3 regions of the Cupriavidus sp. WKF15 genome follow, and region 3 is predicted to be linked to each of the others. Evidence: predicted binding sites of a transcription regulator. Region 3 holds the regulator's gene; each other region holds the start of a gene.
What was found. Region 3 encodes sigma-54, which starts transcription at its own class of promoters, with help from an activator protein. Its sites were predicted from a motif close to TGGCANGNAANCTGCTTT; they were not measured.

Region 1 (10,337 bases), 1.8 Mb from region 3:
ACGAAATCCAGCGCAACATCATCAGCCAGATGATCCTGGGGCTGTGAGGAGACACGGAACATGAACTTCAATCTCAGCGACGAACAGAAGCAGCTGGCTGACGCCGTACGCCGTTTCATCGACAAGGACTACGACTTCGAGTCGCGCAAGAAGCGCTACGAGAGCGGGGCCGGCTATGGCGAGTCCGCCTGGGGCTCGCTGGTCGAGCTCGGCCTGACCGCGCTGCCGGTGGCCGAAGAGCAGGGCGGCTTCGCGGGCAAGGCGCTGGACATGATGGTGGTGCAGCAGGAGCTCGCCCGCGGCCTGGTCGTCGAGCCGTACCTGGCGACCGTCGTGGGCGCGTATGCCCTGAGCCTGGCCGGTGGCCAGGAGGCGCTGCTGGAGCAAGTGGCCGGCGGCGAACTCAAGCTCGCCGTGGCCTTCAACGAGCCGCAGGCGCGCTACGAGCTGAACAACGTGCGCGTGACCGCGCGCGACGGCAAGCTTAACGGCCGCAAGGCTGTAGTGATCCATGGCGGCCAGGCCGACAAGCTGATCGTCTCGGCGCGCACCAGCGGCGCGGACGCCGACCGCGACGGCATCTCGCTGTTCCTGGTCGATGCCAAGGGCGCCGGCGTCAGTGTCAAGGACTACCGCACCATCGACAACCTGCGCGCCGCCGATATCACGTTCCAGGACGCGCCGGCTCAATTGCTCGGCGAGGCCGGCAAGGCCTTCGACCAGGTCGAGCAGGTCGCCGATTACGCGGCGGTGCTGCTGTGCGCCGAGGCCGTGGGCGTGATGGATACGCTCAACGCCGCCACGCTGGAATATGCCAAGACGCGCCAGCAGTTTGGCCAGCCGATTGCTCGCTTCCAGGCGCTGCAGCACCGCATGGTCGAGATGTTCATCCAGGCCGAGCAGTCGCGCTCGATCACGCTGCTGGCCGCGGCCCGCTTTGAAGAGGCGACACCGGAAGAGCGTCGCCGCTACGTCTCGGCTGCCAAGGCCCGCGTCGGCCAGGCCGCGCGCTACGTCGGCCAGGAGGCGGTACAGATCCACGGCGGCATGGGCGTGACCAACGAATTGCCGGCCGCGCACATGTTCAAGCGCCTGACGCTCATCAACACCACGTTCGGTGACGTCGACCATCACCTGGCCCGTTTTGCCGGCCAGGCAAGCTTCCAGCAAGCTGCCTGATCCAGGCGATGCCAATCGAAGCCGCGCCGTAGTCCAGGCGCGGCTTTTTTCTTTGCGCGCAGTTAGGGGCGGGTTCGGCAAATACGGACGCACGCCATTACCCGCCATGCGATTATCGCGATGACAAGTCAAAAGTCAGCGACAACGGAGACCCCACCAATGCTGTATTTCGAGGACTTTGCAGTCGGCAGCCGCCGCGAGCTCGGCTCCTACCTCGTCACCGAGGAAGAGATCCTCGGCTTTGCCCGCCAGTATGACCCGCAGCCCTTCCATATCGACAAGGAGGCCGCCGCCAAGAGCATCTATGGCGGACTGATCTCCAGCGGCTGGATGACCTGCTCGATCATGATGCGCCTGCTGGTGCTGAGCACCGTCGGCAAGTCGGCGAGCATGGGTTCGCCGGGCGTCGACGAGATCCGTTGGCTGAAGCCGGTCTATGCCGGCGACACGCTGTCCGTGGTGTTCATCGTGCTCGATTCCCGGCCGTCGCAATCCAAGCCGGACCGCGGCGTGGTCCTTACCCAATGGGAAGCCACCAACCAGCGCGGCGAACTGGTCTGCACGGTCAAGGGCATGGGCATGTACGGCCGCCGCCCCGCCTGAGCCCCCTAACCTAAACAACGAGGAGATAACCGACATGCGTACCATCGCATCGCTCGAAGAACTGGAAAGCCTGCAAGGGCAGGAAGTCGCGGTCAGCGACTGGATGGAGATCACCCAGGAGCAGGTGAACCTGTTTGCCGAAGCGACCGGCGATCACCAGTGGATCCACGTCGACGTGGAGCGCGCAAAGAAGGAGTCGCCGTACGGCGGCCCGATCGCGCACGGCTTCCTGACGCTGTCGCTGGTACCGAAGTTCATGCACAACGCGCTGCACATGCCGTCCAAGATCGGCGTGAACTACGGCCTGAACCGCGTGCGCTTCACCGCGCCGGTGCCGGTGGGCAGCAAGCTGCGCGCGCGCATCAAGCTGCAGAAGGTCGAGCGGCTCGACCCGCTGCCGAAGTCGCCCGAGCTCGTAGGCGCCCAGTCGACCTGGGAAGTGACGATTGAGCGCGAGGGCAGCGACCGTCCGGTGTGCGTGGCCGAGTCCATCAGTCGCCGATACGGATGAGCCGTTGTTGTTTTGTTGATACAGGAAGAAAAAAGCCGTCGACAGGCGGCTTTTTTCAATTTTTGACGATAATGCGGACACTGCAACACATTTTAAGTAAATCAAACATCTCTTTTGAGAATTGTCCGTTTTTCTGAACACTGTGTTCTGTGCTGTTGGGTTTACCCGTAATGCTGCATTGCGGTACAGTCGCGCCCACGATGTTTTACGTGTTGCACATTCCGGCCGGAAACCGCGCTTGCCCACAAGGCAGGCTTGTCGGGAAGTGCAAAAACTTCGTGGTTCAACGCTACCCGGCTGCAGTCCTGAGCCGGGACCGTTCGCGGTTTCGGCCATCAGGTGCCGCAGTGCTACCGCCTCAGGCGGGCCGCTCGCGCAGTCGTCAGCTGTCCTTCCGTGTTCATGGCGTTGTCAGGCCGCATGGTCATCCGGCGTTAGATCCGCCAGACCTCAACGCCAGCTAAGGACACGTCCTTCCGGTTTTCCCTCAGCCCAACGCCTCTTGCTTCCGGCATCAGGCGGTGAAGCCACGCTTTGCCCAAGCGCGGCCTAACCAAACCAGTCGTGACATGAAGAAACCCATACTGCCGCGGTGGACGCGGTCCCTGCCAAGCCTCGGCCTGCTCTTGCTGCTCGCCGGCTGCAACATGACGCTGCTCGACCCGAAGGGGCAGGTAGGCGTCGACATCAAAGGCATCATCCTGATCGCCACCTGGCTCATGCTGCTGGTGGTGTTGCCGGTGATCGTCCTGACGCTGGTGTTCGCCTGGAAGTACCGCGCCAGCAATACCTCGGCACGCTATGAACCCGACTGGTCGCACTCGACCGCGATCGAAGTCGTGGTGTGGCTGATTCCCTGCCTGATCATCATCGCGCTGGGCATCATCACGTGGAAGTCCTCGCACGACCTGGATCCGTACAAGCCGCTGGAATCCAAGCAGAAGCCGATCACCGTCGAGGCGGTGGCGATGAACTGGAAGTGGCTGTTCATCTATCCGGAACTGAAGATCGCGACGGTCAACCAGATCGCGTTCCCGGTGGGCACGCCGGTGAACTTCAAGATCACGTCCGATTCGATCATGAATTCGTTCTTCATCCCGCAACTGGGCAGCCAGGTTTACGCCATGGCCGGGATGGAGACCAAGCTGCACCTGATTGCCAACGAGGCCGGCACGTATGACGGCATGTCCGCCAACTACAGCGGCGGCGGCTTCTCGGGCATGAAGTTCAAGGCGACGGCCATGTCGAACTTCGAGTTCGACGCGTGGGTCGCCAAGGTGCGCGCATCCGAACGCCAGCTCGCCAGCGCGGACTACAAGGTCCTGGCCAAGCCGAGCGAAGCGGAACCGGTGGCCTACTACGGCAAGGTCGAAGACGGCCTGTTCACCGGCATCCTGCACCAGTACATGGGCAACGACGGCCACGCCATGGCCCGCGAAGGCTTTGATGGCGGCCCGATCTGCACGTCGCGTAACACGCTCGGCGAAGAGCGGGTGTCCATGGCCACGCCGGCCAAGCCGGCGCTGGGCGCGCAATCCTAGGAGCAATGATGTTTGGCAAATTGAGTTTGTCGGCGATTCCGTTTCATGAGCCGATCATCATGGTCGTACTGGCCGGCGTCGCCATCGGCGGCGCTGCGCTGCTAGGCGCGATCACGTATTTCAAGAAGTGGGGCTACCTCTGGAATGAGTGGTTCACTTCGGTCGATCACAAGAAGATCGGTGTGATGTACTGCCTGGTCGCGCTGGTCATGCTGCTGCGCGGCTTTTCCGACGCGGTCATGATGCGCGCGCAACTGGCGCTCGCCACGAACGGTGCCCACGGCGTCCTGCCGCCGGAACACTACGACCAGATCTTCACCGCCCACGGCGTGATCATGATCTTCTTCGTGGCCATGCCGCTGATGACGGGCCTGATGAACCTCGTGGTGCCGCTGCAGATCGGCGCGCGCGACGTGGCCTTCCCGTTCCTGAACACGCTGTCGTTCTGGCTGTTCGTGTCGGGCGCCATGCTGGTGAACATCTCGCTGGGCGTTGGCGAATTCGCCAAGACCGGCTGGCTCGCTTACCCGCCGCTGTCCGGCCTGGATTTCAGCCCGGGCGTAGGGGTGGACTACTACCTCTGGTCCTTGCAGATCTCGGGGTTGGGCACGCTGCTGACCGGCGTGAACTTCCTGGTGACCATCCTGAAGATGCGCGCCCCGGGCATGACCCTGATGCGCATGCCGGTGTTCACCTGGACGGTCCTGTGCACCAACGTGCTGATCGTGGCTGCCTTCCCGGTGCTGACCGTGTCGCTGGCACTGCTGGGCCTGGACCGCTACTTCGACATGCACTTCTTCACGAACGATGGCGGCGGCAATGCCATGATGTACGTGAACCTGATCTGGATCTGGGGCCACCCCGAGGTGTACATCCTGATCCTGCCGGCGTTCGGTATCTTCTCTGAAGTCATCGCCACGTTCTCGGGCAAGAAGCTGTTCGGCTACAAGGGCATGGTGTACGCGACCTCGGCCATCATGGTGCTGTCGTTCATCGTGTGGCTGCACCACTTCTTCACGATGGGCTCGGGCGCGAACGTCAACGCGTTCTTTGGCATCACGACCATGATCATCTCCATCCCGACCGGGGTGAAGATCTTCAACTGGCTGTTCACGATGTACCGCGGCCGCGTGCAGATGACCTCGCCGGTGCTGTGGACGCTGGGCTTCATGATCACCTTCGTGATCGGCGGCATGACCGGCGTGCTGATGGCCGTGCCGGCAGCCGACTTCGTGCTGCACAACAGCCTGTTCCTGATCGCCCATTTCCACAACGTGATCATCGGCGGCGTGCTGTTCGGCTACCTGGCCGGCATCACCTACTGGTGGCCGAAGGCGTTCGGCTTCAAGCTGAACGAGCGTCTGGGCAAGTGCGCGTTCTGGTGCTGGCTGGTGGGCTTCTACTTCGCCTTCATGCCGCTGTACGTGCTGGGCCTGATGGGCATGACCCGTCGCCTGAACCACACTGACAACCCGGCCTGGACGCCGTGGCTGTACCTGGCCGTGGTCGGCGTGGTGTTCGTCGCGCTGGGCATCTTCTTCCAGGTGCTGCAGATCGTCGTGTCGATCCGCGACCGCAAGAAGCTGGCCGATGTGACCGGCGACCCGTGGGGTGGCCGCACGCTGGAATGGGCCACTTCGTCGCCGCCGCCGTTCTACAACTTCGCGCACACCCCGGTGGTGCGTGACCTGGACGCGTTCGCCGACATGAAGGCCCGTGGCGAGAAGCTGCCGACCAGCGGCTACGAGCAGATCCACATGCCGAAGAACACCGGCGCGGGCTTCTGGATGGGCCTGTACAGCCTGGTGCTTGGCTTTGCCCTGGTCTGGCACATCTGGTGGCTTGCCGCCGTTGGCCTGATCGGCATGGTGGTGTCGTTCATCCGCCGCGCCAACGATGACCACATCGACTACTACGTGCCGGCCGCCGAGGTCGAGCAGATTGAAACGCGCCAACTGCAGCGCATTGCTTCGCAGGCCTGATGACCATGTCGACAGAAGTCCTTGATCGCTTCGGGGCGGCGCAAGCCCCGGCTCATGCGCGCTCGCACGACGAGACGCACGACCACGCGCACCATGACACCAGCGAGAACACCATCTTTGGTTTCTGGCTGTACCTGATGAGCGACTGCATCCTGTTCGCGTGCCTGTTCGCCGCGTTCGCCGTCCTGCGCGGCGAAGTGGCGGGCGGTCCGTCGGGCAAGGAGCTGTTCGAGCTCAACTACGTGCTCGTCGAGACCTTCATCCTGCTGTTCTCGTCGATCACGTACGGTTTCGCGATGATCTCGCTGCAGAACCGTTCGAAGGTACGGGTGCTGGTCTGGCTGGGCATTACCTTCCTGCTGGGCGCCGCGTTCATGTACATGGAAATCAATGAATTCCATCACCTGATCGCCGAAGGCGCCGGCCCGAGCCGCAGCGCGTTCCTGTCGTCGTTCTTCACGCTGGTGGGCACCCACGGCCTGCACGTCGCAAGCGGCATGGTGTGGATGCTGGTCCTGATGTGGCAAGTCAGCAAGAAGGGCCTGACCCCGACCATGTCCAAGCGCCTGAACTGCCTCAGCCTGTTCTGGCACTTCCTGGACGTCGTCTGGATCGGCGTCTTCACCGTGGTCTATCTGATGGGGGCAATGTAAATGGCACAGCAACACGCAGCGTCCGCGCACGCCGAGTCGCACGGCCACAGCAGCTTCAAGTCCTATGTGATCGGCTTCGTGCTGGCGGTGGTCCTGACCGTCATCCCGTTCAAGATCGTGATGGACGGCACCATGGACCGCGGCACGACCCTCCTGATCATCCTCGGCATGGCCGCAGTGCAGGTGGTCGTGCACCTGAAGTACTTCCTCCATATGGATGGCTCGAAGCAGCAGCGCTGGAACGTGATGTCGTTCCTGTTCACGCTGCTGATCCTGTTCATCGTGCTGGCCGGCTCGCTCTGGATCATGCACAACATGAACGCGAACATGATGCCGTGGATGATGAAGTAATCGTCTTCGGACGATAGAAGAACGGGGCCTTCGGGCCCCGTTTTTGTTTGCGGCGGTGCACCATGCGCCGCGGCGCCGCACAACTCACGACAGTCTGCCTCCTCTTCCCCGAAGCCCGCGGCCGGTTCTCCCTTGCACCTGATTGCGCCGTGCACGATGGCGGTGCGTAGTCGTCGACCGGGGCGCAGCACCAGCATGGTGCTTCCGCGCGAAACCTCCAAACGAATTGTCTCTTGCCGGGCGCCCGGCGGTGCCAGACCGCAGGCGGGAGCCGTGCGTTCCCTGGCACGCTAGTTGCAGATGCATCACCCGGGGTGCGTTGAGTCCCGTAACCAAACGATAAAGGGAGCAGCAATGAAACGACGTGACATGCTGAAGCTGTCGGCGGTAGCCGCCGCGGCAATGATCGGCGCCAGCCCGCTGGCGATGGCGCAGTCCAAAGAGCCGATCAAGGTCGGCATCCTGCATTCGCTGTCCGGCACCATGGCGATTTCCGAGACGTCGCTCAAGGACGTGGCGCTGATGACCATCGACGAGATCAACAAGAGCGGCGGCGTGCTCGGCCGCAAGCTCGAACCCGTGGTCGTGGATCCCGCGTCGAACTGGCCGCTGTTTGCCGAGAAGGCGCGTCAGCTGATCACCAAGGACAAGGTCGCCGTCACGTTCGGCTGCTGGACTTCGGTGTCGCGAAAGTCGGTGCTGCCGGTCTACGAAGAGCTGAATTCGCTGCTGTTCTACCCCGTGCAGTATGAGGGCGAGGAAATGTCGAAGAACGTCTTCTACACGGGCGCGGCGCCCAACCAGCAGGCCATTCCGGCGGTCGAGTACCTGATGAGCAAGGAAGGCGGCGGCGCCAAGCGCTTCTTCCTGCTGGGCACCGACTACGTCTATCCGCGCACCACCAACAAGATCCTGCGCGCCTTCCTGAAGAGCAAGGGCGTCGCCGACAAGGACATCGAAGAGGTCTACACGCCGTTCGGCCACAGCGACTACCAGACCATCGTCGCCAACATCAAGAAGTTCTCGCAGGGCGGCAAGACCGCCGTGATCTCCACCATCAACGGCGACTCCAACGTGCCGTTCTACAAGGAACTCGGCAACGCCGGCCTGAAGGCCAAGGACGTCCCGGTGGTCGCCTTCTCCGTGGGCGAGGAAGAGTTGCGCGGCATCGACACCAAGCCGCTGGTCGGCCACCTGGCGGCATGGAACTACTTCATGTCCGTCAAGAACCCCGAGAACGATGCGTTCAAGAAACAGTGGGCTGCCTGGGTCAAGGCGAACAACCTGCCGGGCGGCGACAAGCGCGTGACCAACGATCCGATGGAAGCCACCTACGTGGGCATCCACATGTGGGCGCAGGCCGTGAAGAAAGCCGGTACCACGGACACCGACAAGGTGCGTGCCGCCATGTACGGCCAGACCTTCAAGGCGCCCGACGGCTTCACCCTGACCATGGGCGAGAACCACCACCTCTACAAGCCGGTGATGATCGGCGAGGTCAAGGGCGACGGACAGTTCACCGTCGTGTGGAAGACGCCCAAGGCCATACGCGCGCAGCCGTGGAGCCCGTTCATCGCAGGCAACGAAGGCAAGCCGGACAAGGTGATGTAAGGCTGCCTGCCGTTGCAGCCTGACAGGCACGCACCGCCGGTTCTCCGTAGCCGGCAGTGCGTGCCGCGTCAGCCCGGTTCCCCAGAAAAAAAGCAGGCGCGGCCACGCGCCGCCCATTCGCCAGCACCTATGTCCCAATCGTTACCGAAGAGCGCCATGCCGTGGCTGCGCGCCATGCTGGCTGCGCTGCTGCTTGCCGCGCCGCTATGGGCGGCCGCCGCGGGCGCATTGTCGCAGGCCGACCTCAAGCCACTGGCCGAGGACGATTTCGATGCCAAGACCGCGGCCCTGTCGGCGCTGGCCAAAGCTCCACCGGAACAGGCCGGTCCCATCCTGAAAGCGTTGCAGGACGATGCGCTGCAATACGCGCCGTCGGTAGGCATGGTGCGCCAGGAAGGCGACAAGACCGTCGATGCCATCACCGGCCAGCCGGTCAAGGTCAAGGCCGACGAGCTGGAATCACTGACCCTGAATAACAGCCTGCGCGCGATCGTCGACAGCGCGGCAAGCAGCCTGCAGCTGCAGTCGCCCGATATCGCGGTGCGCACGCAGGCCATCAATACGCTGTACGACCAGCCCGAGAGTGCCTCGCGTGCCAGCGTCGAAGCCGCGCGCAAGATGGAGGCCGATCCCGGTCTGCGCGCCCGGTTGGACGTGATCTGGGCCACTTCCGTGCTGGCGGAGGAGACCCAGCCGGGAGATTCGGCGCAGCGCGAAGCGCGACTCGAAGCCATTCGTGTCCTGGGCCGCGACAGCAATCCGCAAAGCCGCCAGAAACTGGCTCCGCTGGTCGAGCGCGGCAGTGACGGCAAGTACCGTGAAGCCGATGTCGAAGTGCGCGTTGCCGCCCAGCAGGCACTCGATGCATTGCGCAGCGACCAGCGCCGTGCCGAGCTGATCGGCAACCTGTTTGCCGGCCTGAGCCTGGGCAGCGTGCTGCTGCTGGCCGCGCTGGGCCTGGCCATCACCTATGGCCTGATCGGCGTCATTAACATGGCGCACGGCGAGTTCCTGATGATCGGCGCGTATGCGACCTACGTGGTGCAGACGCTGTTCCGCACCTATGCGCCCGGCGCGTTCGACTGGTACCTGCCGGCGGCGCTGCCGGCCTCGTTCCTGGCGGCGGGCATCGTCGGTTTCGTGCTCGAGCGGCTGGTGCTGCGCCATCTCTACGGGCGGCCCCTGGAGACGCTGCTGGCCACGTTCGGCGTGAGCCTGCTGCTGATGCAGGCGGTGCGCACACTGTTCGGCGCGCAGAACGTGGAAGTCGCCAATCCGGCCTGGATGAGCGGTGGCATGGAGTGGATGCCGGGTCTGGTGATCCCGTACAACCGCATCGTCATCATCCTGTTCGCGCTGGCCGTGGTGGCGGTCGCATGGGCGGTGCTCAACCGCACGCGCCTTGGCCTGTTTGTTCGCGCGACCACGCAGAACCGCACCATGGCCGCCTGCGTGGGCGTGCGCACATGGAAGGTGGACAGCTATGCCTTTGCCTTCGGTGCGGGCATTGCCGGCATGGGCGGCTGCGCGCTGTCGCAGATCGGCAATGTCGGTCCGGATCTGGGCCAGGCGTACATCATCGATTCCTTCATGGTCGTGGTGCTGGGCGGGGTAGGGCAGCTGGCCGGCACCATCGTCGGCGCATTCGGGCTGGGCATCATCAACAAGTTCATCGAGCCGTTCTACGGCGCGGTGCTGGCCAAGATCTTCGTCCTGGTGCTGATCGTGCTGTTCATCCAGAAGCGGCCGCAGGGACTTTTCGCGCTCAAGGGGCGCAGCGCGGAGGCATGATGCAGAGCTTTCATTCCGATTCCCCGGGCACGCCTTTCCGGCTTGCGGTGCCCGAGCGCCAGCCGCTGTTCAGCCGCCGGGCCTGGACGATGCTGGCAGTATTGACACTCGTGGT
Region 2 (10,337 bases), 1.3 Mb from region 3:
TGGCCGCGGTAATCGCGAACATCGGCTCGTAGACCTTGCGGAACTGCTCGGGCTTCACCGCCTTGGCAACGATCGCGTCGATCTCTTCGTCGGTCGGCCAGATGTCCTTCAGGTAGACCGGCTTGCCGTCCTTGTCGGTGCCAAGCACATCGCGCTCGATGTCGAAGCGCATGGTGCCGGCGATGGCGTAGGCGACGACCAGCGGCGGCGAAGCCAGGAAGGCCTGCTTGGCATATGGGTGGATGCGGCCATCGAAGTTGCGGTTGCCCGACAGCACGGCGGTGGCGTACAGGTCGCGGTCGATGATTTCCTGCTGGATCTTCGGATCGAGCGCACCCGACATGCCGTTGCAGGTCGTGCAGGCGAAGGCGACGATGCCGAAGCCGAGCGCTTCCAGGTCCGGCAGCAGCTTCGATTCCTCGAGGTACAGCTCAACGGCCTTCGATCCCGGGGCCAGCGACGACTTGACCCACGGCTTGCGGGTCAGGCCCTTCGCATTGGCATTGCGTGCCAGCAGGGCGGCGGCAATCACGTTGCGCGGGTTGCTGGTGTTGGTGCAGCTGGTGATGGCGGCGATGATCACGGCGCCGTCAGGCATCAGGCCTTCGGCTTCCTGCGCCAGTGCCTTGTCCAGGTCGACGGCGATGCCGCGCTCGGCCAGCGCCGAGGTCGGCAGGCGCTTGTGCGGGTTGGACGGGCCGGCCATGTTGCGCACCACGCTCGACAGGTCGAACTTCAGCACGCGCTCATATTCGGCGTTCTTGAGCGAGTCGGCCCACAGGCCGGCGGTCTTCGCATAGGTCTCGACCAGCTTGACCTGCTCGTCCTCGCGGCCGGTCAGGCGCAGGTAGTCCAGCGTCTGGTCGTCGATGAAGAACATCGCGGCCGTGGCGCCATATTCCGGGGCCATGTTGGAAATCGTTGCGCGGTCGCCGAGCGTCAGGCTAGAGGCACCTTCGCCGCGGAATTCCAGGTAGGCGCCGACGACCTTTTCCTTGCGCAGAAATTCAGTCAGGGCCAGCACGATGTCGGTGGCGGTGATGCCGGGCTGGCGCTTGCCGGTCAGCTCGACGCCGACGATATCGGGCAGGCGCATCCACGAGGCGCGGCCCAGCATGACGTTCTCGGCTTCCAGGCCGCCCACGCCGATGGCGATCACGCCCAGCGCGTCGACGTGCGGCGTGTGGCTGTCGGTGCCCACGCAGGTATCGGGATAAGCCACGCCCTTGTCAGCGTGGATCACGGGCGACATCTTCTCCAGGTTGATCTGGTGCATGATGCCGTTGCCCGGGGGGATCACGTCGACGTTCTGGAAGGCCTTCTTGGTCCAGTTGATGAAGTCGAAGCGGTCTTCGTTGCGACGGTCCTCGATGGCGCGGTTCTTGGCGAAGGCGTCGGGGTCGAAGCCGCCACATTCCACGGCCAGCGAGTGGTCGACGATCAGCTGCACCGGCACCACGGGGTTGACCTTGGCGGGGTCGCCGCCCTGGTCGGCAATCGCGTCGCGCAGGCCGGCCAGGTCCACCAGCGCGGTCTGGCCCAGGATGTCATGGCATACCACGCGCGCCGGGAACCACGGGAAATCCAGCTCGCGCTTGCGCTCGATGAGCTGTTTCAGCGAATCGGTCAGCGTGGCCGGGTCGCAGCGGCGCACGAGGTTCTCGGCCAGCACGCGCGACGTGTAGGGCAGCTTGTCATAGGCACCCGGCTGGATTGCCTCGACGGCTTCGCGCGCATCGAAGAAATCCAGCTTGGTGCCCGGCAGTGGTTTGCGGTGTGCAGTGTTCATGGCGTGGGGAGGAATACGGGGTCAAGCACAGGAACTGTGGAACAGGGCGCAATGCGCCCCGTTCCACGTTCCCCAGTCAGCGCGGTGTGATCAGCGCTTCTCGATCGGCACGAACTCCAGGTTCTCAGGACCAGTGTAGTTGGCGCTCGGGCGGATGATCTTGTTGTCGATGCGCTGCTCGATGATGTGCGCAGCCCAGCCGGAGGTACGCGCGATCACGAACAGCGGCGTGAACATCGCGGTCGGCACGCCCATCATGTGATAGCTCACGGCGCTGAACCAATCCAGGTTCGGGAACATCTTCTTGATGTCCCACATCACCGTTTCCAGGCGCTCGGCGATGTCGAACATCTTCATCGAGCCGGCGTCCTTGGACAGCTGGCGCGCGGTTTCCTTGATCACCTGGTTGCGCGGGTCGGCAATGGTGTACACCGGGTGGCCGAAGCCGATCACGACTTCCTTGTTCTCGACGCGGCGGGTGATGTCGGCCTGGGCTTCGTCGGGGCTGTCGTAGCGCTTCTGGATCTCGAAGGCCACTTCATTGGCGCCGCCGTGCTTGGGGCCGCGCAGCGCGCCGATCGCGCCGCAGATGGCCGAGTGCATGTCCGAGCCCGTGCCGGCGATGACGCGGCCGGTGAAGGTCGAGGCGTTGAACTCGTGCTCCGCGTACAGGATCATCGAGGTGTGCATGGCGCGCTCCCACAGCGCCGACGGCTTCTTGCCGTGCAGCAGGTGCAGGAAGTGGGCGCCGATCGAGTCGTCGTCGGTCTCGACTTCGATGCGGCGGCCATTGTGGCTGTAGTGGTACCAGTACAGCAGCATCGAGCCCAGGCTGGCCATCAGCTGGTCGGCGATGTCGCGCGCGCCCGGCGTGTTGTGGTCGTCCTTCTCGGGCAGCACTGTACCGAGCACGGACACGCCGGTGCGCATCACGTCCATCGGGTGGGCCGAGGCGGGCACCCATTCCAGGGCGGCCTTGACGTTGGCGGGCAGGCCGCGCAGCGACTTCAGCTTGGTCTTGTAGGCGGCCAGTTCGGCCTTGTTCGGCAGCTTGCCGTGGACCAGCAGGTGGGCGATTTCCTCGAACTCGCAGGCGTCGGCCACATCCAGGATGTCATAGCCGCGGTAGTGCAGGTCGTTGCCGGTACGGCCGACAGTGCACAGGGCGGTGTTACCGGCGGTCACGCCCGACAGGGCAACGGACTTCTTGGGCTTCGGGGTGGCGATCGGTTGTGCTTCGGACATCAGGGTCTCCTTGTGAGGTACGGTTCGGCTGGCCTTACTTGGCCTTGCCCTGGGCAAACAGGGCGTCGAGTTTCTGTTCGTAGGCGTGGTAGCCGATGCTCTCGTAGAGTTCGGCGCGAGTCTGCATGGTCTCGACCACGTTCTTCTGGGTGCCGTCGCGGCGGATGGCGGTGTAGACGTTCTCGGCGGCCTTGTTCATCGCGCGGAAGGCCGACAGCGGGTACAGCACCATCGACACGCCGGAGCCGGCCAGTTCGTCGGTGGTGAACAGCGGCGTGGCGCCGAATTCGGTAATGTTGGCCAGCACCGGCACCTTCACCGCGTCGACGAACTTGCGGTACATGGCCAGGTCGGTCATGGCTTCCGGGAAGATCGCGTCGGCGCCAGCCTCGACGCATGCCACGGCGCGCTCGATGGCGCTTTCCAGGCCTTCGACGGCCAGCGCGTCGGTACGCGCCATGATCACGAAGTTCTCGTCGGTACGGGCATCCACGGCGGCCTTGATGCGGTCCACCATCTCGGTCTGCGTGACGATTTCCTTGTTCGGGCGATGGCCGCAGCGCTTGGCGCCAACCTGGTCTTCGATGTGCATGGCACCGGCGCCGGCCTTGATCAGCGAGCGCGTGGTGCGGGCCACGTTGAAGGCCGACGAGCCGAAGCCGGTGTCGACGTCGACCAGCAGCGGCACATCGCACACGTCGCTGATGCGGCGCACGTCGATCAGAACGTCTTCCAGACCGGAGATGCCCAGGTCGGGCAGGCCAAGCGAGCCGGCGGCCACGCCGCCGCCCGACAGGTAGATGGCGCGATAGCCGGCGCGCTTGGCCAGCAGGGCGTGGTTGGCGTTGATGGTGCCCACCACCTGCAGCGGATGCTCTTCAGCCAGGGCCTGGCGGAAGCGGGCGCCGGCCGAACGGGCCAGGTCGGAAGCGGAATAGGTCATGGTTGCAGTGTCTCGTTTCAGGCAATGAAGAACGGGCCCAATACTGCAAGGGGTGTGCCAGGCGCTGGAGCAGGGCGGTGAAATAGGTGTAATGCCTTGATTTGTCGGGATATTTCCCTGCGGGCGGTACGCAGTTGGACGCGCCGAGCATCAATTCACGTCACTATTGCATTGCATGAGTGGAATTCGGATTTCACGATTGAAATTCAAATTCATCGCGGGCACAATGGCGTCACTCTACGCATGAAGCACCATGGCACCTCCCGTCTCTTCTCCCGGCCTGCCGCGCATCTGGGCGCTCGGCATCAGCCGCCTGCAGCGCGCCTTTGCGGAACTGATCCCCGCCTATTCCCACCGTGCGGAGTTCCGCATCGTCGGCCGGGCCTACGATTCGGCGGCCGACGCCATCCGGCGCGAGGCGCGCGAAGGCAAGCTCGATGTGGTGGTATCGGGCGGCTCTAACGGCGCCTACCTGCGCCAGCACGTCGACGTCCCCGTGGTGCTGGTCAAGGTGACCGGCTTCGATGTGATGAGCGCGCTGGCGACCGCGCGCCGCATTTCACCCAATGTGGCGCTCGTGACGCACGCTTCCACCTATGCGGAGGTGGACGAATTCACCCGCGCCTTTTCGCTGTCGATTCCCGCCTACACGTACCTGACCGAGGACGATGCCACCGCGCGCGTCCAGACGCTCAAGCAGGAAGGCGTGAAGGTCGTAGTCGGCCCAGGCCTGGTGACGGACCTGGCGGACCGGCTCGGCCTGATCGGCGTGTTCCTGTACTCGGGCAACTCCGTGCGCATGGCGCTCGAAGACGCGATCGAGGCCGCGCGCCTGCGGCGCATCGAATCCGGCCGGCGCGACTACGTCAACACCATCCTCGCGCACCTCAATGAAGGCGTGGCAGCCGTCGACGGCGAAGGCCGCATCCAGTCGTTCAATCCGGCGATGGAACGGTTCCTTGGCACGCCGGCGGCGAATGCGGTCGGGCGCAAGCTGCAGGCGCTGTCGCCGGGCCTCTCGCTGGACGACGTGATCCAGAGCGGCACCAAGGAACTCGAAGCCATCCAGAAGGTGGGCGATCGCATGGTCGTGGTCAACCGCATCCCCCTCGTCAGTGAGTCCGGCACCACCGGCGCGCTGCTGACCCTGCAGGATGCCACCGCCATCCAGCGCGTGGACCGCAATCTGCGTTCGCGCAGCCGCACGCGGCTGCCGGGCGTGCGCTACAGCCTGGATGACCTGGCAGGTACCTCGGCCGCCATGACGCACCTGCGTGACCTGGCGCGGCGCTATGCGGTGGTCGATTCGACCGTGCTGATCGGCGGCGAGAGCGGCACCGGCAAGGAGGTGCTGGCGCAAGGCATGCACGATGCCAGCCCACGCCGCGCGTTCCCGTTCGTTGCCGTCAACTGCGCGGCATTTCCCGAGACACTCCTTGAAAGCGAACTGTTCGGCTACGAGGAGGGCGCCTTCACCGGCGCGCGGCGCGGCGGCAAGGCTGGCCTGTTCGAGTCGGCCCACAACGGCACGCTGTTCCTGGACGAGGTTGGCGACATGCCTCCCGCACTGCAGACGCGCCTGCTGCGCGTGCTGCAGGAAAAGCAGGTGTTGCCGATCGGCGGGCTGGAGGCCGTGCCGGTCAATGTGCGCGTGATCGCCGCCACGCACCGCGACCTCGCGCAGCGCGTGCGCGAGGGCAGCTTCCGCCAGGACCTTTACTACCGCCTGAACATCCTGCGCATCGAGGTGCCGCCGCTGCGCGAGCGTGCCGGGGACCTGCCGGAACTCGCGAACCTGCTTTACCAGCGTGCGCTCGAACGGTTGGGGCTGGAGCATCAGGAGGGCCTGCCGGAGGCAGCCCGTGTCCGGCTGGCCGGCTACCATTGGCCCGGCAATATCAGGGAACTGGAGAATGTGACCGAGCGCATTGCCGTGCTCGTGGCGGGCCGTCCGCTGGAGCCCGCGGAACTGCTGCGCGAACTGCATGCCGCCGTGCCGGAATTGTTCGGCAATGACGGGGGCGAAACGCAAGAAGAGCGGATGGCTGCCGACCTGCCGGCGCAGGATCACGCGCGCGGTAACCGGCAGCGCCGCGTCGGCCGTTCGCTGGCTGGTGTCGCGCAGGCCAGCGAGACCGAGTATATCCGGCGTGTACTGGCCGAATGCGGCGGCGATCGCAACGCGGCGTGCCACATCCTTGGGATCAGCCCGACCACGCTGTGGCGGCGGCTCCGGGCCGACTGAGGGCGCCGGGCACCTTCTTCAAGCGGGCATTTTGCGGAACGCAATCGCGAAGCGGTTCCACGTGTTGATGGCGTTGACCAACAGCGTCAGGTTGACCAGCTCCGCATCCTCGAAGTGCGGGCGCACGGCTTCCCAGACGGCGTCCGGCACATGGTCCTGCGACACCAGCGTCACGGCTTCGGTCCACGCCAGCGCGGCCCGCTCGCGCTCCGTGAAGAACGGCGTTTCATGCCATACCGACAGCGTAGCCAGCCGCCGGTCATCCTCGCCGTGCTTGCGCGCGTCGCGCGTGTGCATGTCGATGCAGTAGGCGCAGCCGTTGATCTGCGAGGCACGCAGCCGCACCAGTTCCACCAGCGACTGTTCCAGTCCACTCTTGCCGATCTGCTCTTCCAGTGCCATGACGGCCTTGATGGCAGCCGGACTGGCCTTGTAGAAATCCAGACGATGTTGCATCGCGTGCTCCGGTTCGGTGTGTGGGTTGCGCGGCGCCGCCGGGCGCCGCCGTGAGAACAAGCGTAGGACGCGGAGTGGCTATGCGAAATGGCCGATCCTGACAAATTCGAGGTAACCAATGGGGCCAGCTCAGGCGGTGCCCTGGCGCCGGCTGGCAAGGGCGCTGGCCAGCCGGGCAAGCCCCGCATGGATCGCGTCGACGCCGATGCCGCCATAGCCGAACAGCAGCCCCGGCCGTGGCGCCTGGCTGGCAAACATGCCGGCCAGGCCGTAAATCCCGACCGATTCGGCCGCCGCGAGGCGGATCACCTCGCTTTCGTCCTGGGGCGCCCGGATGGCTGCCACCAGGTGGATGCCCACCGCGCACGGCAGCGGCGTGAGCCACGGCGCCAGGTCGCCGCGCAGATGTTCCAGCAGGGCGGTGCGGCGCGCGGCGTATTCCTTGTGCATGCGTCGCAGGTGTTTGGCGAAATAGCCGTCGAGCATGAACTTCGCCAGCGCTATCTGCGTCATGGTGCAGCTATGCCAGTCGCCCACCTGCTTGGCCCGGCGCAGTGCCGCGCCGAGCGATGCGGGCGGAATGACATAGCCGACGCGCAATTCCGGGAAGATGGTTTTGGAAAAGGTCCCCACATAGGCCACCACGCCGGCCGTGTCCAGGCTCTTGAGCGATTCCATGGGGCGGCCTTCGAAGCGGAACTCGCCGTCGTAGTCATCTTCCACGACGAGCGCGCCGTGGCGTTGCGCCCATTCCAGCAGGGCCAGCCGGCGCTCGAGGCTCATGGGCATGCCCAGCGGGAACTGGTGGGACGGCGTGACATAGACCATCCTGGCGTTCGCCGGCAGCGCGTCGACCACCAGCCCTTCCTCATCCACGGGCACCGGTACCACCTGCGCACCCAGCGCAGCGAAGATGATGCGCGCCGGTGGATAGCCAGGATCTTCCATGGCAACCACTTCGCCGGGGCGGACGGAGACCTTGGTCAGCAAGTCCAGCGCCTGCTGCGCACCTTGCGTGATGATCACGTCGTGCCAGTGGCTGACCACGGCGCGGCTGAAGGCCAGGTAGCTCGCCACGGCCTGGCGCAACGCCTGCTCGCCGGCCGGGTCGTGGTAGGTGCCGCGCCCGCGCGCCTGCACCCGCAGTGCATGGCCGACACAGCGGCGCCACTGGTCGAACGGAAACAGGCCCTTGTCAGTCACGCCGCCGACGAAGTCGTAGGCTGGCGGCGTGTCCGTGGGCGTCATCGGCAGCGCGTCCTCCATCTGCGACCAGATCGAGCCTGTGGCTGGCGAGGTTGCCGGCACGGGCGGCGGCGGCGCCAGCCGCGTCATGGCGTCGGCCACGAAGGTGCCGTCGCCGGTGCGCGAGCGCAGGTAGCCCTCGGCGATCAGCCGCTCGAACACATCGAGCGTGGTCTTGCGCGAGACGCCGAGCTGCAGTGCCAGTTGCCGCGTGGAAGGCAGCCGCTGGCCCGGCGCGAGCCGGCCATCCATGACGCCGGCGCGCAGCTGGCGATAGATCTGGCCGGCCAGGCCCTGGCGGCCGTGGATCGTAAGGTGGACATCCATCGGTTCTGGCTTGAAGGTGGTTTGCGCTGGGTATGGGCAACGGCCCGGGCAGGGCCGCCGCCGGAACCGGGCGCCTGGCTAGCCCGCTCGCGGCGCTGCGTGGGTGAACGGCGCCGGCACCAGCCCTTTTCCGGCCAGCCAATCCTGATTGAAGAGCCGTCCGAAGTAAAGATCGCCGCGGTCGCAGAGCAGGGTGACGATGCTATGCCCCGGTCCCATTTCGCGCGCCAGCGCGACGGCCGCCGCAACGTTGATGCCCGTGGACCCGCCCAGGAACAGTCCTTCTTCGCGCAGCAGGCGATAGACCATGTCGACGCAGGCCTGGTCATCGACCCGCACGGCGTCGTCGATCACGGTGTCCTGCAGGTTGGCGGTGACGCGGCTGGAACCGATGCCCTCGGTGATCGAACTGCCTTCGGACTTCAGTTCGCGGTGCTTGACGAAGTTATACAGGCTGCTGCCGCAAGGATCGGCGAGCACGATGCGCACGTGCGGCGTATGTTCCTTCAGGCAGCGCGAGATCCCTGCCAGCGAGCCGCCGGTACCAGTGGCGCACACGAAGGCGTCGACCCGTCCTGCCGTGTCATGCCAGATCTCCGGCCCGGTGGTTTCATAGTGGGCCTGGCGGTTGGCCAAGTTGTCGAACTGGTTGGCCCAGATGGCGTTCTCGGTCTGGTCCGCCAGCCGGCCGGCAATCTTCTGGTAGTTGTCCGGGTCGGCGTACGGCTTGGCCGGAACCGCGCGTACCTCGGCGCCGAGCATGCGCAGGCGCTCCATCTTTTCGGGGGACTGGGTATCGGGGATGACCACGATGCAGCGATAGCCGCGCGCGGCGCAGATATGCGCAAGGCCGATGCCGGTATTGCCGGCGGTGCCCTCGACGACCGTGCCGCCCGGCCTGAGGGTGCCGCGGCGTTCGGCGTCGCGGATGATGTAGAGCGCCGCGCGGTCCTTGACCGAGCCGCCGGGATTCAGGAATTCCGCCTTGCCATAGATGTCGCAACCGGTCTCGGCGCTCAGCCCGCCGAGCCGGATCAGCGGCGTGTGTCCGACAGTGCCGACGAAACCATCCCTGATGTCCATGGCGCACTCCTGCCACGCCCCATGAGGTATGGGGCGTCACCCAGAGTGATAGACCGGGCATCGGAGATTGACAAGACGGGCGGCGCAGCGCGCCGGACTCTTATGCAACGCCTCTATGCGGTGCCTTTATGCGGCATTCAGCCAGCGGAAGCGGAAGTCGCCTTCGACCAGCTCCTGGCGGGTGGCGTGAAAGTCACGCATATATTCGCGGTTCAGGTGGGACTCCAGCGCGCCCTTGGAATCCCAGACCATGTAGACCACGAAGACTTCGGCGTCTTCGGCGTCCTGCCCGACGTGGTAGTTCAGGCAGCCTGGCTCCGTCAGCCCGCGCGTGCGCAGCGAATCGAGCTGGGTCACCAGGGCTTCGCGGCGATTGGTCTTGGCGCGGGCAATGCCGACTAGCGTGTACGTTCTGGACATGGGATGACCGGCGAGCGTCTGCGGGCGTCAGGTAAGCGTTTGGCGGGCCATTGTAGCCGGGCCCGGCGGCTGGCCCGGAATGCCCGAGGAGCCTGTCTGGACATTTTTCGATGGCTTGACAGCCGCGCCCGCGTCGGTTCCTGACGCACTTTTTCTAAAGTATTGGCCGCAGCTGCCGATATGCGGCCGAGAACGTGGCATCACTTCACACGGGGGCATTGCATGTTGAGACGAATCAGGACGGAGCAACTGCAGGTCGGCATGTTCGTGGCCAAGCTGGGCGGGCCCTGGCACGCGCGGGCGTTCTCGCGGTCGAAATTCCTGGTGGCCAGCGAGGACCAGGTCAGCCAGCTCCGGTCTTCGGGCGTGCAGGAAGTCTGGATCGACATCCTCAAGGGCCGCAACGCGCCGACCCCGCAGGCGGCGCTGAGCCCATGGGAGACGCCGGAACCGGAACCGGCGCCGGCGCCGGTAGCCGCCGCGAGCCTGGAAGCCGAATTCGGCCTCGCGCGCGAATTGCTCCAGTCGGGCAAGTCGGTGATCGGCTCCATGTTTGCCGACGTGCGCATGGGACGCGCGCTGGA
Region 3 (10,337 bases):
TCGCCCCGGCCGCGCGGTCCAGCCAGCGGCCGGTGGCCGGACGCCTGCGCAGCCACGCGCCGAGCCAGCCCGCGCACAAGCCGAACAGCGAGAACACCACGGCGGTCTGCAGCATGAACACCAGGCCCAGCAGCACGAACTGCAGCGCCGGGTGCGCGGCGTCCGCGCGCACGAACTGCGGCAGGAACACCAGGAAGAACAGCGTGACCTTCGGGTTCATCATGTTGCCCAGCACGCTCTGGCGGAACACCTTGCGCAGCGGCACCGCGGCCACGTCGGCCCCTTGCGCCAGCCCGCCCCTGGCGCGCAGCGCCTGGATGCCGATCCAGATCAGGTAGGCGGCGCCCGCATACTTGATCAGCTGGAACGCCAGCGGCGACGAACGCAAGACCGCCGCCAGCCCGACCGCGGCGATCATCGTGTGGAACAGGCAGCCAACCGCAAACCCGAGCGCGGCCACCACGCCCGCGCGCCGGCCCTGCGCCATGCCGCGCGCCAGCACCTGCAGGTTGTCGGGGCCGGGAGCGAGGGTGATGGCGATCGAGGTCACCAGGAACAGCAGCAAGTCGGGCATGGGATCTCCGTCGGAATGGATCGGGCGGCCGGCGCATCAGCGCTCGGCCAGATCAGTGGCCGTCGAACCGGCACACCGTGAACAGCGGCAGCCCGCCGTCCTGCAGCAGGCGCGAGCCGCCCAGCTCGGGCAGGTCCACGATCGCGGCACCCTCCACCACCGTGGCGCCAAGACGCTCCAGCAGCTTGCGTCCGGCCATCATGGTGCCGCCGGTGGCGATCAGGTCGTCGACCAGCAGCACGCGGTCGCCCGGCTTGCAGGCATCGGCGTGGATCTCGACCGTGGCGCTGCCGTATTCGAGCTCGTACTCCTCGGCCACGGTCTGGAACGGCAGCTTGCCCTTCTTGCGGATCGGCACGAAGCCAAGGTTCAGTTCATACGCGACGATGGCGCCAAGGATGAAGCCGCGCGCGTCGATGCCCGCGACCAGGTCGAGCTGTGCGTCCATGTAGCGGTGCACGAAGACGTCGATCAGCACGCGCAGGGTCTTGGGGTTTTGCAGCAGCGGCGTAATGTCGCGGAACTGCACACCGGGCAACGGCCAGTCCGGCACGGTACGGATGCGATCGCGCAGGTAGCCTGTGACGTCGCCAAGGTCGGGGGACTGGATGATGAAATCTGCCATGGAAATCGTGAAAGGTAGGTTGCGCCACGGGCGCTCCGGAAACGCCGGCCGGGCGGCAACTGCGGTAACGGGTTACCACCCGGGCCGCGCGGGCCGCCCGCAAAATGGCCCTGCCGGTGCCATGCCGGGCCCGACAGGCCCGGCCGAACACCCGTAACCATACAGGAGACCGTGATGGCAAAGAAGATTCTGATGCTGGTGGGCGACTTCGCCGAAGACTACGAAACGATGGTCCCGTTCCAGGCACTGCAGATGGTGGGCCACACCGTGCACGCGGTATGCCCGGACAAGAAGGCTGGCGACAGTTGCGCCACCGCCATCCACGATTTCGAAGGCGACCAGACCTACACCGAAAAGCGCGGCCACAACTTCGCGCTCAACGCGACTTTTGCCGAGATCGACCCGGCTGCCTATGACGCCCTGGTCATCCCCGGCGGACGCGCCCCGGAATACCTGCGCCTGAACGCGCGCGTGCTGGAGATCGTGCAGCACTTTGCCGGCGCCGGCAAACCCATCGCGGCGGTCTGCCACGGCGCGCAGTTGCTGGCCGCCGCGGGCGCGCTGGAAGGCCGCGCCTGCTCCGCCTACCCCGCCTGCGCGCCGGAAGTGAAGCTGGCCGGCGGCAAGTATGCGGATATCCCGGTCGACCAGGCCCACACCGACGGCAACCTCGTGACGGCGCCAGCCTGGCCCGCCCATCCCGCGTGGCTGGCCCAGTTCCTTGCCGTGCTGGGGACGCGGATCGTACATTAGAGGCTTCCGATCACGGCGCGGCCGGCACTGGCCAGCGCCGCCAGCACGGGAGTTACGATGTGTGAGATCTTTATCCGCGCCAACCCGCAGTCCTACGCGTGCCAGGCGCGATCGCTGCGGCTGCACGGCGTTGCCACCAGCATCCGGCTCGAAAACCTGTTCTGGGAAGTGCTCGACGAGCTGGCGCAGCGCGACGGCATGACCGTCAACCAGCTCATCACCCGGCTGCATGACGAACTGACCACGCATCGCGGTGACGAGGCCGTGGCCGGCAATTTTTCATCGTTCCTGCGTGTGTGCTGCCTGCGCTACCTGATGCTGCAAGGCAAGGGCCGCATTCCTGCCGATGCCGGCGTTCCGATCGGCTCGCTTGATGCGCGCTCGGTGCTGGACAGCCTGCCGCCGTCGTGGGTGGAGGCACCGTCCGGTGCGGCGCACTAGCCGCTTTCAGGCGTCTGCGGATCCGTTCAGTCGCTGAGGATCCGCGTCTCCGCCGCCTCCAGCGCCTCGGGCGTGCCGCGCAGCACGACGATATCGCCGGCTTCGAGCACCGTGTCCGGCTCCGGGTCGAAGGCGCGGATGCCCCGGCGGCGCACGGCCGTGACCTCGGCGCCGATCCGCTCCAGCCCCAGCGCGCCGATGCGCCGGCCCACCGACGTCGCCGCCGGCCCGAGCGACACCGAGTGCAGCCGCACTGTCTCGCGCTCGACCATGTCCTCCTCATCGTCGCGGCCGTGGAAGTAGCCGCGCAACAGGCTATAGCGCGCGTCACGCGCTTCCTGTACGCCGCGCAGAACATGCCGCATGGGCACCCCGAGCAGCACCAGCGCATGTGACGCCAGCATCAGGCTGCCTTCGATGATCTCAGGCACGACCTCGGTGGCGCCGGCCTTCTGCAGCGTGTCAAGTTCCGAATCGTCGACCGTGCGCACGATCACCGGCAGTGCCGGCGCCAGCTCCTGCACGTGGTGCAGCACCTTGAGCGCGGACGGCGTGTTGGCGTAGGTGACGATGATCGCCGCGGCACGGTGGATACCCGCGGCAATCAGCGCCTCGCGCCGGCCGGCGTCGCCATAGACCACCGTGTCCCCCGCCGCGGCGGCGTCGCGCACGCGGTCCGGATCCAGGTCGAGGGCCACGTAGGTGATGCCCTCGCGCTCGAGCATATGGGCCAGGTTCTGGCCGCTGCGCCCGTAGCCGCAGATGATGGCGTGCTTCTCAGTCTGCAGGCTTTGCGCGGCAATGCGCGTCATGTTCAGCGATTGCATCAGCCATTCGTTCGCGGCAAAGCGCAGCACAATGGCGTCGCTGTACTGGATCAGGAATGGCGCGGCCAGCATCGACAGCAGCATCGACGCCAGGATCACCTGGATCAGCACCGGATCCACGAGGTTCAGCCCGTCGATCTGGTTGAGCAGCACGAAGCCGAATTCGCCGGCCTGCGCCAGCCCAAGGCCGGTACGGATCGCCACCCCCTGGCGCGAGCCGAATAGCCTTGCCAGTACGGCGATCAGCACCAGCTTGAACAGGATCGGCACGACCAGCAGCATCAACACCAGCCATGCGTGCTCCAGCACCACCTGGATATTGAGCAGCATGCCGATGGTGACGAAGAACAACCCCAGCAGCACATCGCGGAAGGGCTTGATGTCCTCTTCCACCTGATGCCGGTACGGCGTCTCCGAGATCAGCATGCCGGCCATGAACGCGCCCAGCGCCATCGACAGGCCCAGCCGCTCGGTCAGCGCGGCCATGCCGAGGGTGACCAGCAGCAGGTTCAGCATGAACAGCTCCTGCGACCGCCGCGCCGCCACCACGTGGAACCAGCGGCTCATCAGGCGCTGGCCCAGGAAGAAGATCGCGCCCAGCGCCACGGCGATCTTGGCCGTGGCCATGCCCAGCGCCACGGCCAGGTCGCCCGGGTCGCGCGACAGCGCCGGGATCACGATCAGCAGCGGCACCACGGCCAGGTCCTGGAACAGCAGCACGCTGATGATGTTGCGGCCGTGCTCGCTTTCCAGCTCCATGCGCTCGGCCAGCATCTTCGAGACGATCGCCGTGGACGACATGGCCAGCGCCCCGCCGAGCGCCACCGACGCCTGCCACGACAAGGGAAACAGCCAGTTGAACAGCCAGCTCGCCGGCACCACGGCCAGCATCGACAGCGCCACCTGGGAGCCGCCCAGCCCGAACACGAGCCGTTTCATGGCGCGCAGCTTGCTGAGGTTGAACTCCAGGCCGATCGAGAACATCAGGAAGACCACGCCGAACTCGGCCAGGTACTTTGTCTGGGCTGTGTCGCTGGCCAGGCCCATCGCATGCGGGCCGATCAGGATGCCGACCGCCAGGTAACCGAGCATGGGTGGCAGCTGCAGCATGCGGAACGCGACCACGCCGAAGACGGCGGCAGCCAGCAGCACCAGGGTCAGTTCCAGCGGAGAATGCATCGGACGCTCAGGATGAACCGGCCAGGGCAGCCGGCTGTGCCCCGGCACGGGCGCCCTGCCGGCGGAACACGGCAAGCGCGGCGCTCGCCGGGACAGCCCGGGCGTCGCCGCATTCGTTGGTATACTTCGTCGCCATGATAGCCAATTTCGATGCGGATCGAGCACTCCGGCTCGCCCGCAGTACCCTCCAGATTGAAGCCGACGCGGTCGCCGCGCTTTCCGGGCGCCTGACCGCCGACTTCGCGCATGCCGTGCAGCTCGTCCTCCAGTGCAGCGGACGTGTCGTGGTGTCCGGCATCGGCAAGTCCGGCCATATCGGCCGCAAGGTCGCCGCCACGCTGGCCTCCACCGGTACGCCGTCGTTCTTCGTGCATCCGGCCGAAGCCAGCCACGGCGACCTGGGCATGGTCACGCGCGACGATGTGCTGATCGCGTTCTCCAATTCCGGCGAGACCGGCGAGCTGCTGTCGATCATCCCGATCGTCAAGCGCATCGGCGCCCGGCTGATCTCGATCACCGGCAACCCGGAATCGAACCTGGCCAAGCTGGCGGACGTGCATCTCGACGCCGGCGTGGAACAGGAGGCCTGCCCGCTGAACCTGGCGCCGACGGCGAGCACGACCGCGGCGCTGGCGCTTGGCGACGCGCTGGCGGTGGCGGTACTCGATGCGCGCGGCTTCGGCGAGGAAGACTTCGCCCGCTCGCACCCCGGCGGCGCGCTCGGCCGCAAGCTGCTGACCCACGTGCGCGATGTCATGCGAACCGGCAATGCCGTGCCTGAAGTCCGCGAGAACACGCCGCTGGCCCAGGCACTGATGGAGATCACGCGCAAGGGCATGGCCATGACCGCGGTGGTCGACCCGGACGGCGTTGCCATCGGCGTGTTCACCGACGGCGACCTGCGCCGCCTGCTGGAAACCCCGCGCGACTGGAAGACCGTGCCGATCGGCGAGGTGATGCACCGCAACCCGCACGTGATCCATGAAGACCAGCTCGCCGTCGAAGCCGTGCAGGTCATGGAAGCCAACCGCATCAACCAGTTGCTGGTGGTCGACCATGACGGGCGCCTGGTGGGCGCGCTGCACATCCACGACCTGACCCGGGCCAAGGTCATCTGAACCCCGGCGCGCACGCAACGACACCATGCAGGCTCTCCTGTCTTCCCTCACCGGGATCGTGTTGCGGCTGCTGCCGCTGCTGCTGATGGCAGTGGTGGCCGGCAGCACGTTCTGGCTGGTGCAGATCAATACGCAGCAGGAAGGCACCAAGGCGCCGACCGTACGCAAGCACGAGCCCGACTACTACATGGAACGCTTCTCGGCCACCGAGCTCGCGCAGGACGGCAGTACCAAGATGCGCTTCACCGGCGACAAGATGGTCCACTTCGGCGACGATCAGTCCTACGAAGTGACCCGTCCCGCCATGCGCGCCTACCAGCCTGACCGCCCGCCGGTGAGCGTGCGCGCCGATCGCGGCAACATGAATGCCGAAGGCTCGGTCATCGACCTGTACGGCAACGGCTTCGTCGAGCGGCAACAAGGCGCCGACGCAGCCAAGGACCCGCTGATGACGGCCGCCTCGGAGTACTTCCGGGTCCTGGTCAATGACGACATTGTCAAGACCGACAAGGCCGTGAAGCTCACGCGCGGCCCGTCGCTCATGACCGCCAACGGGCTGATCTTCAACAACGTTACCCGCGAAGTACAATTGCTGGGCAACGTACGCGGCACCATCATTACCGGTGCGCCCACCCGGACCCCGGGATCCTGACAACAACAGCCGCCCGCGCACCACGGGGCGGCACCGCGGACCTGAGCACCGCGCCTGAACCTCCGCCTTCCTGCGACTCTTGCCAACATGATTGCTTCCCTGACGACCTTGTCCCGCCGGCGCGCCTCCCCGTTGCTGCTGGCCGTGGCGACCACGCTTGCCGTGCTGGCGCCGCTGGGCGCCCATGCCGAACGCGCGGACCGGGACAAGCCGCTGGTCCTGGAAGCCGACAACGCCAGCTACGACGACGTCAAGCAGATCTACACGCTGACGGGCAACGTGATCCTGACCAAGGGCACCATGGTGCTGAAGTCGGACGCGGCCGAGATCCGCACCGATCCCGAGGGCTACCAGTTCGCGGTGGCCACGGCCAAGGCCGGCAAGCAGGCCTATATCCGGCAGAAGCGTGAAGGCGTGGACGAGTACATGGACGGCTGGGGCGATCGCATCGAGTACGACGGCAAGCAGGAAATGTCCAAGCTGATCGGCCACGCCCGCATGGCCCGCCTGCAGGGCGCCAAGCTGGTCGACGAGATCCGTGGCGCGGTGCTGACCTACGACAGCCGCAACGAGTTCTACACAGCTGCCGGCGGCGGTGACAACACCTCGGCCGGCAACCCGTCGGGACGCGTGCGCGCAGTGCTCTCGCCGCGCCAGCAAGCTAGCGGTGCGGCCGCCGCCCCGCCACTCGACCTGAAGCCGGCGCCCGCGCCGTCCAGCAAGCCCTGAATTACGCGCCCGAGCGCACCACCGCCACCATGATCGATACCGCAATGCTCGCCCCCACGTCCGCTTCCGCCGCCAACGACGGCCGTGCCGACAGCAGCACGATGGTCGTGCGCCACCTGAAGAAGCGCTACGGGTCGCGCACGGTGGTGAAGGACGTGTCGCTCGACGTGAAAAGCGGCGAGGTCGTGGGCCTGCTCGGTCCGAACGGCGCGGGCAAGACCACGTCGTTCTACATGATCGTGGGCCTGGTGGCGCTGGACGAGGGCGATATCGTGCTCGACGGCAAGCACATCAGCGGCCTGGCCATCCACGAGCGTGCGCGCATGGGCCTGTCCTACCTGCCGCAGGAAGCTTCGGTGTTCCGCAAGCTCAATGTGGAAGAGAACATCCGCGCGGTGCTGGAGCTCCAGCTCGAAAACGGCAAGGCGCTGCCCAAGGCCGAGATCGACCGCCGCCTCGATACGCTGCTCGACGACCTGCAGATCGCCCACCTGCGCAACAATCCCGCGCTGTCGCTGTCGGGCGGTGAGCGCCGCCGTGTGGAAATCGCGCGCGCGCTGGCATCGTCGCCGCGCTTCATCCTGCTCGACGAGCCATTTGCCGGCGTGGACCCGATCGCGGTCGGCGAGATCCAGCGCATCGTCAGCTTCCTCAAGGCACGCAACATCGGCGTGCTGATCACCGACCACAATGTGCGCGAAACGCTCGGCATCTGCGACCACGCGTATATCATCAGCGAAGGCACCGTACTCGCAGCGGGCCAGCCCGAAGACATCATCGCCAACGAGTCGGTGCGTCGCGTCTATCTGGGCGAGAACTTCCGCATGTGAAGCCGGGGCAGAAACTGTCCCCTTGGCAGAGACGATCAGGCAGCATCAGCGATAGCAATTTCCGTTCCAACAACGGGAAGATGCGCATAGAATAGGTCGCATGAAACCGTCGCTACAGCTCCGCCTCTCCCAGCATCTTGCCCTCACGCCGCAATTGCAGCAGTCGATCCGGCTGCTGCAGCTTTCCACGCTGGAACTGCAGCAGGAAGTCGAGCAGGCCCTGACCGAAAACCCGCTGCTCGAGCGCGAGAACGACTGGATCGAAAGCCCGCTGCGCGTGGCTGCGGACGGCTCGGTCAATCTGCAGAGCGCACCGGCACCCGCACCAGCGGAACCGCAGGGCAATGGCGAAGCAAACGCCAACGGCGCGGGCGCAGATGAAGAAGGCTACAGTGACAGCGGTGGCGACGATTACGGCAGCGACTGGAGCCTGGACGATTTCGCGCGGCGCCCGCAGGGCGATGACGACGAGAAGACGCCCATGCAGTTGCGCGATGCCGAGCCCACCCTGCGCGAACACCTGATGGAACAGCTCGCGCCGCTGAAGATCTCTACACGTGACAAGGGGCTCGCGATCTTCCTGATCGAATCGCTCGACGACGACGGCTACCTGAGCGCGTCGCTAGAGGAGATCTGCGCCGAGCTGCCCGAGGAACTCGAATTCGAGGTCGAGGAAGTGCAGGCCATACTCGCGCTGCTGCAAAGCTTCGACCCGCCCGGCGTAGGCGCGCGCAATGCCGCCGAATGCCTGACCCTGCAGCTGCGCCGGCTGCAGCACCCGCAGCGCGAGCTGGCATTGTCGATCGTCAACCATCACCTGGAACTGCTTGCCGTGCGCGACTACACGCGGTTGAAAAAAGCACTGCAGGTGGACGAAGCGGCGCTCAAGGCCGCCCACGAATTGATCCGCTCGCTCGCGCCATATCCGGGCCACGCGTACAGCCGCCCCGAAGCCGACTTCGTGGTGCCGGACGTGTTCGTGCGCAAGGGCGGCGGCGGATGGATCGCGCAGCTCAACCCGGACGTGATGCCGCGCCTGCGCATCAACGATATGTATGCGCAGATCCTGCGCGGAGCCAAGGGAGAGTCCGGCGCGGCCGGCCTGCAGCAGAAGCTGCAGGAAGCGCGCTGGCTGATCAAGAATATCCAGCAAAGGTTCGACACGATCCTGCGAGTTTCGCAGGCAATTGTCGAACGTCAGAAGAACTTTTTCACGCATGGCGAAATCGCGATGCGCCCCTTGGTTTTGCGGGAGATTGCCGATACACTGGGATTACACGAGTCAACCATATCCCGGGTGACGACTAATAAATACATGGCAACGCCAATGGGTACTTTCGAACTGAAGTACTTTTTCGGCAGCCACGTGTCCACCGAAACTGGTGGCGCGGCTTCATCAACGGCCATCCGCGCCTTGATCAAGCAACTTATAGGAGCCGAAGACCCGAGGAGTCCTCTTTCCGACAGCCGAATTGCCGAATTGCTGGGTGAACAAGGCTTCGTCGTCGCGCGCCGTACCGTCGCCAAGTATCGCGAAGCCCTGAAGATCCCTGCTGTCAATCTCCGCAAGACTTTGTAGCCGAGTTGCACCGCCTGCCTGGTGCAGCTCTTTCAGAAGGAGAAGCGCTATGAACTTCAAGATCAGTGGACACCACCTGGACATCACGCCCCCTCTGCGTGAGTACGTGGAAACGAAGCTGGAGCGTATCGTCAGGCATTTCGATCAAGTCATTGGCGTCAGCGTGCTACTCTCAGTCGACAATCACAAGGAAAAGGACAGGCGGCAGTACGCGGAAATCAATCTGCACCTCCGGGGCAAGGACATCTTTGTCGAAGCCCACCACGAAGACCTGTATGCGGCCATCGACGCACTCGTCGACAAGCTGGACCGCCAGGTGATTCGCTACAAGGACCGCGTGCAAGGCCACGACCGCGAAGCGGTCAAGTACCAGATGGCCGAGTCACAATTACAGCAGCAATGATCATGCCTGCCAGTCGTTAGGCTGGCCCTCAAAAAGGGACTGATAAAAGCAAGCCGCGCCATGTAGCGCGGCTTTTTTGCATCCGCGGCCACAGCCTTGCCCGGGCCGCTGGCACAAGTGTTCGCAACTGGCGCCGCACGGTGTATGCTCTCCAAGACATAGCCGGTGGCGACTCCGGTGCGCCCGCCCTACCCTGGTGCGGCGGCACCAGCACGGGCCGGGACCTACAGGGACCGGCGCTGCATTGCACAAGAACAGGGGAGACGCTGCTCTATAATGGCCGAACTAATGGCCGAACGCCTGGCAAACCATGGCCTCGCCGCAATCCGGCCCTGCTTCGTTTCCGGGCTGAGCAGTCCGATCTGCCTGCTAACTGAAATCCTCGCATCGCCCATGAATCGTTTGGCCAAACTGCTGCCACCCGGCAACATCAAACTCGACGTCAGCGTCACCAGCAAGAAGCGTGTCTTCGAGCAAGCCGGGCTCCTGTTCGAGAACAATCATGGCGTGGCGCGGGCGACCGTGACCGACAACCTGTTCGCGCGCGAGTCGCTGGGTTCAACCGGCCTGGGCGCGGGCGTGGCCATTCCGCATGGACGCATCAAGGGTCTGAAGCAACCGCTGGCT

Region 1: the regulator sigma-54 is predicted to act here: its motif matches at 7,104-7,121, upstream of urtA (urea ABC transporter substrate-binding protein).
Region 2: the regulator sigma-54 is predicted to act here: its motif matches at 4,020-4,037, upstream of prpB (methylisocitrate lyase).

The regions. Positions count from the first base shown of each region.
Region 1 covers NZ_CP119572.1:2,359,611-2,369,947, reverse strand. The annotation lists gene CupriaWKF_RS11065 (acyl-CoA dehydrogenase family protein) at 1-47, shown strand, start outside; gene CupriaWKF_RS11060 (acyl-CoA dehydrogenase) at 61-1,179, shown strand; gene CupriaWKF_RS11055 (MaoC family dehydratase) at 1,339-1,782, shown strand; gene CupriaWKF_RS11050 (MaoC family dehydratase) at 1,817-2,293, shown strand; gene cyoA (ubiquinol oxidase subunit II) at 2,863-3,834, shown strand; gene cyoB (cytochrome o ubiquinol oxidase subunit I) at 3,843-5,816, shown strand; gene cyoC (cytochrome o ubiquinol oxidase subunit III) at 5,822-6,469, shown strand; gene cyoD (cytochrome o ubiquinol oxidase subunit IV) at 6,470-6,820, shown strand; gene urtA (urea ABC transporter substrate-binding protein) at 7,175-8,431, shown strand; gene urtB (urea ABC transporter permease subunit UrtB) at 8,588-10,222, shown strand; gene urtC (urea ABC transporter permease subunit UrtC) at 10,222-10,337, shown strand, end outside.
Region 2 covers NZ_CP119572.1:1,668,046-1,678,382, forward strand. The annotation lists gene acnD (Fe/S-dependent 2-methylisocitrate dehydratase AcnD) at 1-1,789, opposite strand, end outside; gene prpC (2-methylcitrate synthase) at 1,880-3,034, opposite strand; gene prpB (methylisocitrate lyase) at 3,069-3,977, opposite strand; gene prpR (propionate catabolism operon regulatory protein PrpR) at 4,231-6,222, shown strand; gene CupriaWKF_RS07840 (carboxymuconolactone decarboxylase family protein) at 6,241-6,678, opposite strand; gene CupriaWKF_RS07845 (PLP-dependent aminotransferase family protein) at 6,808-8,250, opposite strand; gene CupriaWKF_RS07850 (cysteine synthase A) at 8,329-9,333, opposite strand; gene CupriaWKF_RS07855 (putative quinol monooxygenase) at 9,460-9,753, opposite strand; gene CupriaWKF_RS07860 (HD-GYP domain-containing protein) at 9,976-10,337, shown strand, end outside.
Region 3 covers NZ_CP119572.1:406,244-416,580, reverse strand. The annotation lists gene CupriaWKF_RS02020 (LysE family translocator) at 1-574, opposite strand, end outside; gene CupriaWKF_RS02015 (adenine phosphoribosyltransferase) at 627-1,199, opposite strand; gene CupriaWKF_RS02010 (DJ-1/PfpI family protein) at 1,374-1,952, shown strand; gene CupriaWKF_RS02005 (ribbon-helix-helix domain-containing protein) at 2,010-2,393, shown strand; gene CupriaWKF_RS02000 (monovalent cation:proton antiporter family protein) at 2,420-4,399, opposite strand; gene CupriaWKF_RS01995 (hypothetical protein) at 4,407-4,535, opposite strand; gene CupriaWKF_RS01990 (KpsF/GutQ family sugar-phosphate isomerase) at 4,534-5,517, shown strand; gene lptC (LPS export ABC transporter periplasmic protein LptC) at 5,543-6,169, shown strand; gene lptA (lipopolysaccharide transport periplasmic protein LptA) at 6,257-6,898, shown strand; gene lptB (LPS export ABC transporter ATP-binding protein) at 6,943-7,728, shown strand; gene CupriaWKF_RS01970 (RNA polymerase factor sigma-54) at 7,829-9,307, shown strand; gene raiA (ribosome-associated translation inhibitor RaiA) at 9,357-9,710, shown strand; gene CupriaWKF_RS01960 (PTS sugar transporter subunit IIA) at 10,104-10,337, shown strand, end outside.